DNA from 3 places in the Methyloceanibacter sp. genome. Region 1 is predicted to be linked to each of the others. Evidence: riboswitches for the same ligand, from Rfam matches in the RefSeq annotation. Region 1 holds a riboswitch; each other region holds the start of a gene.
The links. A riboswitch is a leader RNA that binds a small molecule or an ion and turns the genes downstream of it on or off. The one in region 1 is predicted to bind cobalamin.
Positions count from the first base shown of each region.

Region 2: linked by a shared signal. The riboswitch ahead of AC33YF_RS00315 (cobalamin-binding protein) and the one ahead of AC33YF_RS05680 (DUF1636 family protein) in region 1 are both predicted to bind cobalamin.
Region 3: linked by a shared signal. The riboswitch ahead of AC33YF_RS01885 (energy-coupling factor ABC transporter permease) and the one ahead of AC33YF_RS05680 (DUF1636 family protein) in region 1 are both predicted to bind cobalamin.

Region 1 covers NZ_JBZMXT010000020.1:3,110-6,378, reverse strand. The annotation lists gene AC33YF_RS05695 (cobyric acid synthase) at 1-93, opposite strand, end outside; gene cobO (cob(I)yrinic acid a,c-diamide adenosyltransferase) at 96-713, opposite strand; gene cobU (bifunctional adenosylcobinamide kinase/adenosylcobinamide-phosphate guanylyltransferase) at 710-1,264, opposite strand; cobalamin riboswitch at 1,385-1,586, opposite strand; cobalamin riboswitch at 1,688-1,911, shown strand; gene AC33YF_RS05680 (DUF1636 family protein) at 2,021-2,446, shown strand; gene cobW (cobalamin biosynthesis protein CobW) at 2,443-3,269, shown strand, end outside.
Region 2 covers NZ_JBZMXT010000001.1:67,093-70,361, forward strand. The annotation lists gene ahcY (adenosylhomocysteinase) at 1-675, shown strand, start outside; cobalamin riboswitch at 812-1,021, shown strand; gene AC33YF_RS00315 (cobalamin-binding protein) at 1,183-1,983, shown strand; gene AC33YF_RS00320 (DUF1289 domain-containing protein) at 1,980-2,861, shown strand; gene AC33YF_RS00325 (linear amide C-N hydrolase) at 2,995-3,269, shown strand, end outside.
Region 3 covers NZ_JBZMXT010000004.1:27,053-30,321, reverse strand. The annotation lists gene AC33YF_RS01895 (OmpA family protein) at 1-550, shown strand, start outside; gene AC33YF_RS01890 (helix-hairpin-helix domain-containing protein) at 582-1,232, shown strand; cobalamin riboswitch at 1,275-1,497, shown strand; gene AC33YF_RS01885 (energy-coupling factor ABC transporter permease) at 1,538-2,215, shown strand; gene AC33YF_RS01880 (SLC13 family permease) at 2,464-3,269, shown strand, end outside.

The DNA.
Region 1 (3,269 bases):
ACGCAAGACAAGCGCACGCGACAGCCCGGTAACAATCAGGGACTTGCCTACATCGGAACCCGTCCCCTGGAACATGAGCGCGCGGGCGGTCATCGCTAAAATTCGATGCCGGCTTGCGCCTTCACCCCAGCAGCGAAGTGATGCTTCACGAGGGTCATCTCCGTCACGAGGTCCGCGGCCTCGATCAGGCTGGGTTTTGCGTTGCGGCCAGTGACAATGACATGCAGGTCCGGCCGCCGCGCCTTCAGCGTTTCCAGGACCGCGTCGAACGGCAGATAGTCGTAGCGGAGCGCGATGTTCAACTCATCGAGGATCACGAGACTGAAGCTTGGATCGTTCATCAACTCGACCGCCTTGGCCCAAGCACGTTCAGCCGCCGCAATATCGCGTTCCAAGTCTTGGGTCTCCCACGTGAAGCCTTCGCCCATCGAATACCACGCGACCTGATCCCCGAACCGTTCCAACGCATCTCGTTCGGCAGTGTGCCAAGCGCCCTTCACGAACTGCACGATGCCGACGCGTTCGCCTCGGCCAATCATGCGCAAGGCCAAACCGAATGCCGCCGTGGTTTTACCCTTACCGGTTCCCGTGTGGACGATGAGGAGGCCCTTCTCGAGGGTCTTCTCGGCAACTTCGGCGTCTTGAAGCTCTTTGCGCTTCGCCATTTTTGCGCGATGGCGCTCGAGGTCCTTCTCGTCGACGGTCTTTGTCATGCATTTCCCTTCACAATGAGAGGCTGGCCAGCGACTACGAAGATCACGCGGTCGGCTACGGCGGCGATCCGTTGATTGAGGCGTCCCTGAGAATCTCTGAAAGCACGTCCCAAAGGCGTTTCGGGGACGAGCCCTAAGCCCACTTCATTGGAGACAAGCACGGTCGCCTTCTTCCTAGTGCGCAGCGCGTCTTCGAGCTGAGCCGTGGCATCGCCGACGTCGTATGGCCCGTGCATGATATTGGAGAGCCACAATGTCAAACAATCGACGAGCACGATGGCGTCCTCGGGCGCACCGCGAATGGCAACGTGCAATTCGTGGGCTGCTTCCAGGGTCTGCCAACTGGACGCGCGACGGGCTTGGTGCTCGGCGATGCGTGCCGCCATCTCGTCGTCATGCGCTTCGGCGGTAGCGATATAGACCCATGGCGGCTGAAGACTCTCGACAAGGCTCTCAGCAAAACGGCTCTTTCCCGAGCGGGCACCCCCAAGAACGAAGATGATGCCTTCGTTGCCTCGGCTGGCACGATCCCTAGGGCCGCTGTCAGGCACGGCCTAAGCGCGCCCCGCGAAAAACGCACGGGTATAGCCCGCAGAAATCCCCAGCGGGTCCCCATGCACCGATTTGGACATTGATTCTTCCTTTCGGCACCCTCCACCCGAGGGCGCCAATCGAGGTTTGAGCCGCGGGCAGGTCTCCTGGCTTTGTGGGTCTGCGCTCCCCCTCGGTCTTCCCAGAGCCTGGCTCCAGTGGCCTAATGAGGGGTGCTCGCCACCAACAGTTGCGGGGGCAGCCACGGACTAGAGTGTTTCCCTCACCGTGTTCCCTTCTTGCGTCCCGCCTCATGCGGGAACCTGCGGCGCCTCAAATATAGAGCCCAAGGGGCACGCCGCAAGAAGAACCTGACCGCGAAAACTAGGCGCCTACAGGGTCGCAAGCCCCTGCGATGCATTGACAAACGCTCGTCGCAGGGCCTTATGTGCAGGATCGACGGTTGCTCAATTCGAGCAAACAGGGAACGCGGTAAGGACAATGTCCAAATCCGCGGCTGCCCCCGCAACTGTAAGCGGATAGCTCATAGACCGGTTTCCAGATCGATCTTGGGCGCCCAAGCCAATGCCACTGGGATGGAGCCCGGGAAGGCGGCCTAGGGAGAGACCCGCGGAGCCAGGAGACCTGCCGTCGATCTAGTCGTCCGCCGGGCGGGGTGCCTCTGCGACGGTTGGTTTCTGTTCGGCCCCGGTGTGGGCCGGTTTGCACCCTGCACGATGTTGCTTTTCGTTGAGAAGCGCCAAGGAAACACCAGGGTGGCAGTCCCCGAAGCGAACAAGGATGGTACGGACGAGACCCGCGAGGGCCCAATCGTCTATGTCTGCGTGACATGCCGATTAGCCGGCGATCCTGACGAGGGACCTCGGGCCGGGCGGATGCTTGCGGACGCCACAACCGAAGCCGCTCGGGGCACCGGGGTCTCGGTTCGTCACGTCGAATGCCTGGCGAATTGCAGCCGTTCGCTCAGCGCAGCGATGCGCAAGAAGAACAGCTGGACCTATGTTTTCGGCGAACTGAACGCGCCAGATGACGCAGCGGCACTGGTCGAAGGCGCAAAACTGCTCGCGACCGCCGAGGACGGAATTCTACCCTGGCGCGGCCGGCCTCAAGCGCTGAAGGGCGGTCTTATTGCGCGTGTCCCACCCCTAGGACTTGGCCCCTTCCCGGAGGATTTTGAATGACGTCTGTCGCCCGCATTCCCTGCACGATCGTAACTGGCTTTCTCGGCTCGGGGAAAACCACTCTAATCCGCCACGTGCTTGCAAATGCCAATGGGCGTCGGCTGGCGGTGATCGTCAACGAGTTCGGCGATGTCGGAATTGACGGCCAGATCCTAAAGGGCTGCGGCGACGAGAACTGCAGTGAGGAGAACATTGTTGAGCTTGCCAATGGCTGCCTATGCTGCACGGTTGCTGACGAGTTCGTCCCAGCACTCGATGAGATTCTCGCACTCGAGCCGCAGGTCGATCACATCGTTATCGAAACGTCGGGTCTTGCTCTGCCCAAACCACTGGTTCAGGCCTTCCATTGGCCGGCAATCAAGAACCGCGTAACGGTGGACGGTGTCGTTGCCGTCGTAGACGGCGCCGCGCTTGCTGCAGGACAGGTGTCAGCCGATCTGGAGGCACTGTCTGCTCAGCGGGCGGCGGACGATGCGTTGGACCACGACAATCCAATCGAGGAGGTCTTCGAGGACCAGGTTGCCTGTGCAGACCTTATTGTCCTGAACAAACGGGACCTGCTCGACACGGACGGCTTGGAGCGTGCCAAGGCAGCGGTTTCCGGCGCTCTTCCGCGTGGGATCGGCGTGGTGACAGTGTCTGAGGGCAAGGTTGATTCCTCCGCATTGCTGGGCCTTGGGGTCGGTGCGGAGGACCACATCGAAGACCGCAAGACCCACCACGACAACACGGACGATCACGAGCATGACGAGTTCGATACGCTCGTGGTCCCGATTGACGAGGTCGACGATCCGGCGGCCATCTCCAAGCGCATCGCAGAGGT
Region 2 (3,269 bases), on a different contig from region 1:
ACGGACGTGATGCTGGCCGGCAAATACGCCGTGGTCTGCGGCTATGGCGATGTGGGCAAAGGCTGCGCCGAGAGCCTGAAGAGCCAGGGCGCGCGCGTGGCCGTCACCGAGATCGATCCCATCTGCGCGCTGCAGGCCGCAATGGAAGGCTACGAAGTCACCACGATGGAAGACGCCGCCTCAAAGGGCGACATCTTCGTCACCACCACGGGCAATAAGGACGTCATCACCGTCGACCATATGCGCGCGATGCACGACCGGGCCATTGTCTGCAATATCGGTCACTTCGACTCGGAGATTCAGGTCGCCGCGCTCAAGAACTTCGTCTGGCACAATGTGAAGCCGCAAGTGGACGAGGTGGAGTTTCCCGACGGCAAGCGCATCATCTTGCTGGCCGAAGGGCGCCTCGTGAATCTCGGCTGCGCCACCGGCCATCCGAGCTTCGTGATGAGCGCGTCCTTCACCAACCAAGTGCTGGCCCAGATCGAACTTTGGCAGTACTCGGACAAATACGAGAACAGGGTCTATGTGCTGCCGAAGCATCTCGACGAAAAGGTCGCGCAGCTGCACCTTACCAAGCTCGGCGCGCAGCTCACCACACTGACGGACGACCAGGCGTCCTATATCGGTGTGAAACCCGAAGGCCCCTTCAAGCCGGAGCATTATCGCTACTAGCAACTTCGTTGCTTTTCAGATGAGATCAAGAAGGCCGGGCCGCACCAGGGTAACGAGCCAGTCGGCGTTCTTGTCGACCGCGACAGCGCCGTTGCGGGGGATTGTGCCGCAATTGACAATGCGCCCCGTCTGCCGCAGCGTGGCTATCGTTGGAGGTTCCCTGAGGCGTTGTTCGATGGGATGAAAGGGAACACGGTGTGCGCCTCGCTTGGCGCGGATGCCGTGGCTGCCCCCGCAACTGTGAGCGGCGAGCTTACTGCCAACTCTGACCACTGGGAAACCGGGAAGGTCGGGCAGCCGGCGCAGACCCGCGAGCCAGGAGACCTGCCTTCGACCGTGCCAGGGCTGATGGGCGAGCGGGGTTGTTCGCGCATTGTCGGGATGTTCCATCGGGCTTCTCCGAAAGCACTGACGCGTTTTGTTTGGTCGCTCGGCTTCGGAGGGAAGAATGTCCCATATACAGGCTACGCAGGTTGCCGCGCGAGAAGCGAGGCGGCGCGCGAAACGATGAAGCGATTTCCCCCCGAACGCATTGTTTGCCTGACGGAAGAGACCGTCGAGACGCTCTACCTACTTGGCGAACAGCACCGGATCGTCGGCGTGTCGGGCTATGCGGTGAGGCCCCGACGGGTGCGCCAGGAAAAGCCGCGTGTCTCCGCGTTTACGTCGGCGGACATCCCGAAGATTCTTAGCCTCGCGCCCGATCTCGTGCTGACCTTTTCCGATCTACAGGCGGAGATCGCGGCAGAGCTCATCAAGACCGGCGTGACCGTCATTGCCTACAACCAGCGCGACGTCGCCGGCATTTTCGCCATGATCCGGCACCTCGGCGCGACCGTCGGCCAAGGCCCCCGCGCCGAACAGCTGGCGGGCGCCTACGAGCAACGCCTGGAGCGTATCGCCGCACATGCCGAGCGCGGGAGCCGCCCGCTTGTCTATTTCGAGGAATGGGACGATCCGATGATCTCCGGCATCGCCTGGGTGTCGGAGCTGATCGGGATCGCCGGTGGCCGCGATGCGTTTCCGGAGCTCGCCGCTGAGGCGGCAGCGCGCGACCGTGTCGTTACATCCGAACAGGTCATCACCGCGGCGCCGGATGTGATCCTCGCCTCGTGGTGCGGCAGGAAGGTCCGCCCCGAGAAGATCGCCGCGCGGCCCGGCTGGGATGCGATGCCGGCGGTACGCGACGATCGGATCTTTGAAATTAAATCCCCGCTGATCCTACAGCCCGGCCCCGCAGCGCTCACGGACGGGCTCGACGCCATCGTGGCCGCGCTCGGCGACAATCCCAACGAGGTGACCCAATGACGACCGCCAGTCCCTGTGTCGGTATTTGCAAGCTCGACGATGCGACGGGTTGGTGCCTTGGCTGCGGACGCAGCGGCACCGAAATTGCCGATTGGCGCGAAAGCCCTGCAGACTGGCGCAGCGCCATCTGGCTGGAGATACCCGAGCGTCTGAAGCAACTCGGGGTCGCCTGCCGCAGGCTGCCCTGGACCAAGACGGATATGCAGAATTTTGTGGTCCAGTCACTCGAGCAAGGCAGTGGCACCTTTGTCATGGGGGTGGTCGGCGCCGTTGCAGAATTTGCGCCGGCGACGGGGCAGTCCGTCGCGGTCGAGGTGCGCGACGATAAAATCACAGCGCACACAGATGGCGGCGCGCTTCATATGTGGATCGACGATGATGTCCGCGCTTTGACCTTCGATCCACCGTCAACCCCCATCGAAGGCACGCACGTCGTGCTTGCTGTCAAACGTGAACGCGGACGGCTCCCTGCCGTTGGCAGCATCGCCGACCTCGGTGAGGACGCGGCGCCGTTGATTGATGAAAGCGCGAAGCAGTTGTTCGATCTGGGCCTCAATCGAAAGGAGGCTCGATTTTGCGTGCGCGTTGCCGACGGTTCGGCACGCAGTGTGCTGCACAGTGCGGCCGGCCAGACGCTGATCTCAAGTCTGCCCATGCTTGGACCCGTGCTCGCTGCAGAAAGCCCAACCCGCGTCATCGAGACAGCACTTGGCCGGATCGAGGTGCAAGGCCAAATCCCGAGACCGGGCGAGCGATCGCCTGACCGCCCTCACACCCATCTGCTGCCGGACCAACTTGCGTTGAGTCGCGCGATGCCGGTGGGCATGGACTTGCCCCGCGCCTACCTTCCAGGTGCCTTGTGCTATCCACGTGCATGAGACACAACTGATGCCCGACCTTGGCGCTTCCCTGTCATGCCCGCGGAAGCCATTCCGCCGTCAACTTCTTGATTCAATTCGGTTCTAGGGTTCGCGGCTGAGGTTGGGACCATCACTCTTTAGGAGCGCCCCCATGCGTTTTGGAAAACTGCCCGCCCTATATCTTGCAACCACCCTTGCAGGAGCCACGGCCTTTGACGCGGCCACGGTCGCCGACGCGTGCTCGCGGTTGCTCTACGAGACGGGGGACGGCTCCTACATCATCGCGCGTAGCATGGACTGGAATGACCCGATGGCCGCGACGAGCCTCTGGGTGTTTCCGCAAGGGATGCAACGTGACGGCGGGATCGGGGACAATCCGCTCACCTGGACATCGAAGCATGGCTCCGTGATCACCTCGTTCTACGA
Region 3 (3,269 bases), on a different contig from region 1:
CGTAGAACTCTTAAACAGCGCCCTCTCAGAATCGTTGGACGGTGCAGATGCGGTGACAATTGAGGCTGCCAGCGATTTACCACCCGAGGGCACGAGCCGCGTGAACGCTGCGACAGGGGAGACGGAGGTGCTGACGGCGGGCTATTGGCTGCCCCAGATGGACTTCGTGGTTGGTTACGGACAATGCCGCGACAAGGCCAATGCGCTCTTGGCCGCGCGCAACGTAAACTTTGTGACCGGCTCTGCGCGGCTCGACGCCCGGTCATTGAGAGTCATCAACGCGATTACTTCGCTCGTTATGAAGTGTGTTCAGTCCGGCGACCTGCGCGTCGAGGTTGGCGGACATACGGATAGTCAAGGGGACAGCGCCTCCAACATGCAGCTAAGCCAGGACCGGGCCGAAGCGGTTGTTGAAGCTCTCATTCGACGAGGCGTACCGGTGGAAGCTATCGCCGCAGCGGGCTACGGCGATACCAAACCTATGGCCGACAACGACACAGAAGACGGGCGGGCAGCGAACAGACGCGTGACTTTGGCGTTCACTCAATAGCGGGCCGAGAGCTACACAAAGGGGATTTCTTATGTTCAAGAACTGGGGCTTTCTGCTCGGAGAAATATGGTTCCTGATTGTGCTCGCGGTTTTTCTGGGTCTGTTCGCGGGTTGGCTCCTTTGGAGCGGACGCCGGAGCACTGCCTCAGAGAGTTCCAGCGCCGAGGTCGACGCGTTGCGATCCCAACTCGAACAATGTCGGACGACATCAAAAGAGAAAGACGAGTTGATCGGTCGTCTCGAAGCGCGGCTGGAAGGCCGCGGGGTCAATCCAGAGACGGTGCCGGCCTCGTCTCAGAGTACGGCTACGACACCCGCCAGACTCGTGGCCACGGGAAAGACGACCAGCGCAGACGCCGACCATGGCGCCGCCAACAGAGGCAGCAAACCCAAGACACTGGAAACGCCCCTCGACGGGAAGGCGGACGACCTCAAGAAGATCAAAGGCGTCGGACCTAAGCTAGAGCAGCTTTGCAACCGCTTGGGTTTTTGGCATTTCGACCAGATTGCCAACTGGACGGACGATGAAGTGGCCTGGGTCGACGCCAATTTGGAGGGCTTCAAGGGCCGCGTCACGCGCGATAGCTGGGTGGAGCAGGCTAAATTGCTCGCGGAAGGCCGCGCAACCGAGTTCTCCAAGCGCGTCGAGGCCGGAGAAGTCTACGATCAAAGCAAGAGTTGAACCGTTTCGTTTTTGCGACTTGACGCTGCGCTCGAGTCGTCCGAGAGTCGGAACGCCTTTGGTGTTTGGGCGCAATCGCGCGTCCGGATGAAACGGGAATAGGTAGGGCCCAACCAGCCCCGAAACCTAGCCGCCCCCGCGACTGTATGCGGTGAGCCGTCTTTCACTGACGTCACTGACCCTCAAGCCATTAGGCACAGGTTGGGAAGACGAAAGCCGGCAGTGATCCGCGAGCCAGGAGACCGGCCAATTGGCAAACGGGCCAACCCAAGCGCCGTCGGGTGAGACGGCAACGGAGGGATACAATGCATATTGAACCTGGCCTTGTGGCCGAGGGTAAGATTTGGTTGAGCGTTGCCACTGCCGCGGGCGCCGGCGCCTGCGGCTTTAAGCTTGCTTGGGAAGACGTCAAGGAGCATGGCACTGTTTCGCTTGCGGCGCGCGCCGCAATCGCGACAGCACTCGTCTTCGGTTTCTTCGAAGTGTTACCGCACTACCCGGTTGGCGTTTCCGAAGTACACTTCATCTTCGGTACGACGCTGTTTCTGCTCTTCGGATCGGCAGCTGCGGCCATAGGATTGGCCTTGGGGCTTCTGTGTCAGGGGCTGTTCTTTGCGCCGGCCGACTTGCCGCAGTACTTCATGAATGTCACGACGCTGTTGGTGCCGTTGTTCGGCATACGATATCTCGCTGAGAAGATTATTGATCCCGGCACATGCTATGTGGACTTGAAGTACAGCCAGGTGCTTGCGCTCTCGGCCACGTATCAGGCGGGTATCGTCGCGTGGGTAGGATTTTGGACGCTCTATGGTCAGGGCTTCGGTGCGGAAAATCTGCAATCCTTGGCGATGTTCGGCGGTGCTTATCTGCTGGTCATCATCGTGGAGCCGTTGGCGGATCTTGCCGTGCTTGCGGGCGCGAAGGCGCTCCGCTTCTTGCGGGGAAGTCCGTTCGTCGTGCAACGGCTCTTCCACACAGCCTAAGACGGCATAACTCTTAAAGTATTGGGGCGGCGGTGCGTATATAGGCGCCGCCGCCAAGACGGCGAAGCTGACAGCTGCGGCGATGGCATCTCCCGTGGACGGCGCCGACAGTGTCGGTCTCACGCAACAAGTCCGTGCCTGCTCCAATTTGACATCCAGGTATGATCCGTGTCCAAAGCGGGCGCTAACGACTTCAGCCAAGGCCGGAAATACATTCGCGGCTTCGAAGCAAGAGGCGGTCGCGAAGCATGCTTGAGCCGGATGAAAGCGGGGCGGGCCGCAAAACGCATCAACTGATTGGCCTTGGCATCGGCCCCTTGGTGTTTGTTGCCTGTTTGCTCAGCCCCGCGCCAGACGGCATGTCGCCACTGGCCTGGTCCGTCGCCGCGTTGGCGTTGTGGATGGCTGTTTGGTGGTCAACGGAGGCGGTCCCGCTTTTTGTAACAGCGCTTCTGCCGCTCGCAGTATTGCCGCTTCTCGGCGTTGATAGCATTCGGGGCGCGGCTGCGCCGTTCGCCCACCCCGTGGTGTTCCTGCTGCTTGGCGGCTTTCTTATCGGGCTCGCTCTTGAGAAGTGGCATCTGCATCGGCGGATCGCCTTCCACATCATCCTGGCGGTCGGTAATCAGCCCCTAAATCTCATCGCGGGCAAGATGCTCGCGACCGCGTTTTTGAGTATGTGGATCACGAACACGGCTACGACGATCATGGTCTTGCCAATCGCCATGTCACTCATCGCCGTCATTACCCCGAACGGAAAAGTGAGTCATGGCGAGGCCGCAAATTTCGGCACAGCAATGATGCTTGCCATCGCGTATTCGGCTTCCATCGGCGGGATGGCGTCTCTTGTGGGCTCGCCCACCAATCTGCTGGCCGCGAGCTATCTGGAGGAAGTGTTTCAGATCGAAATCACGTTCGCCGAGTGGATGCTGTTCGCGCTGCCGATCTCTGCACTTCTTTTGGGATGCGCGTATCTCGTCCTGACCCGGATTGCATTCCCCGTGACCAACAGACTGGGTGCGGTAGACCCAAGCCTCGTTCAAGGGATGCTGCG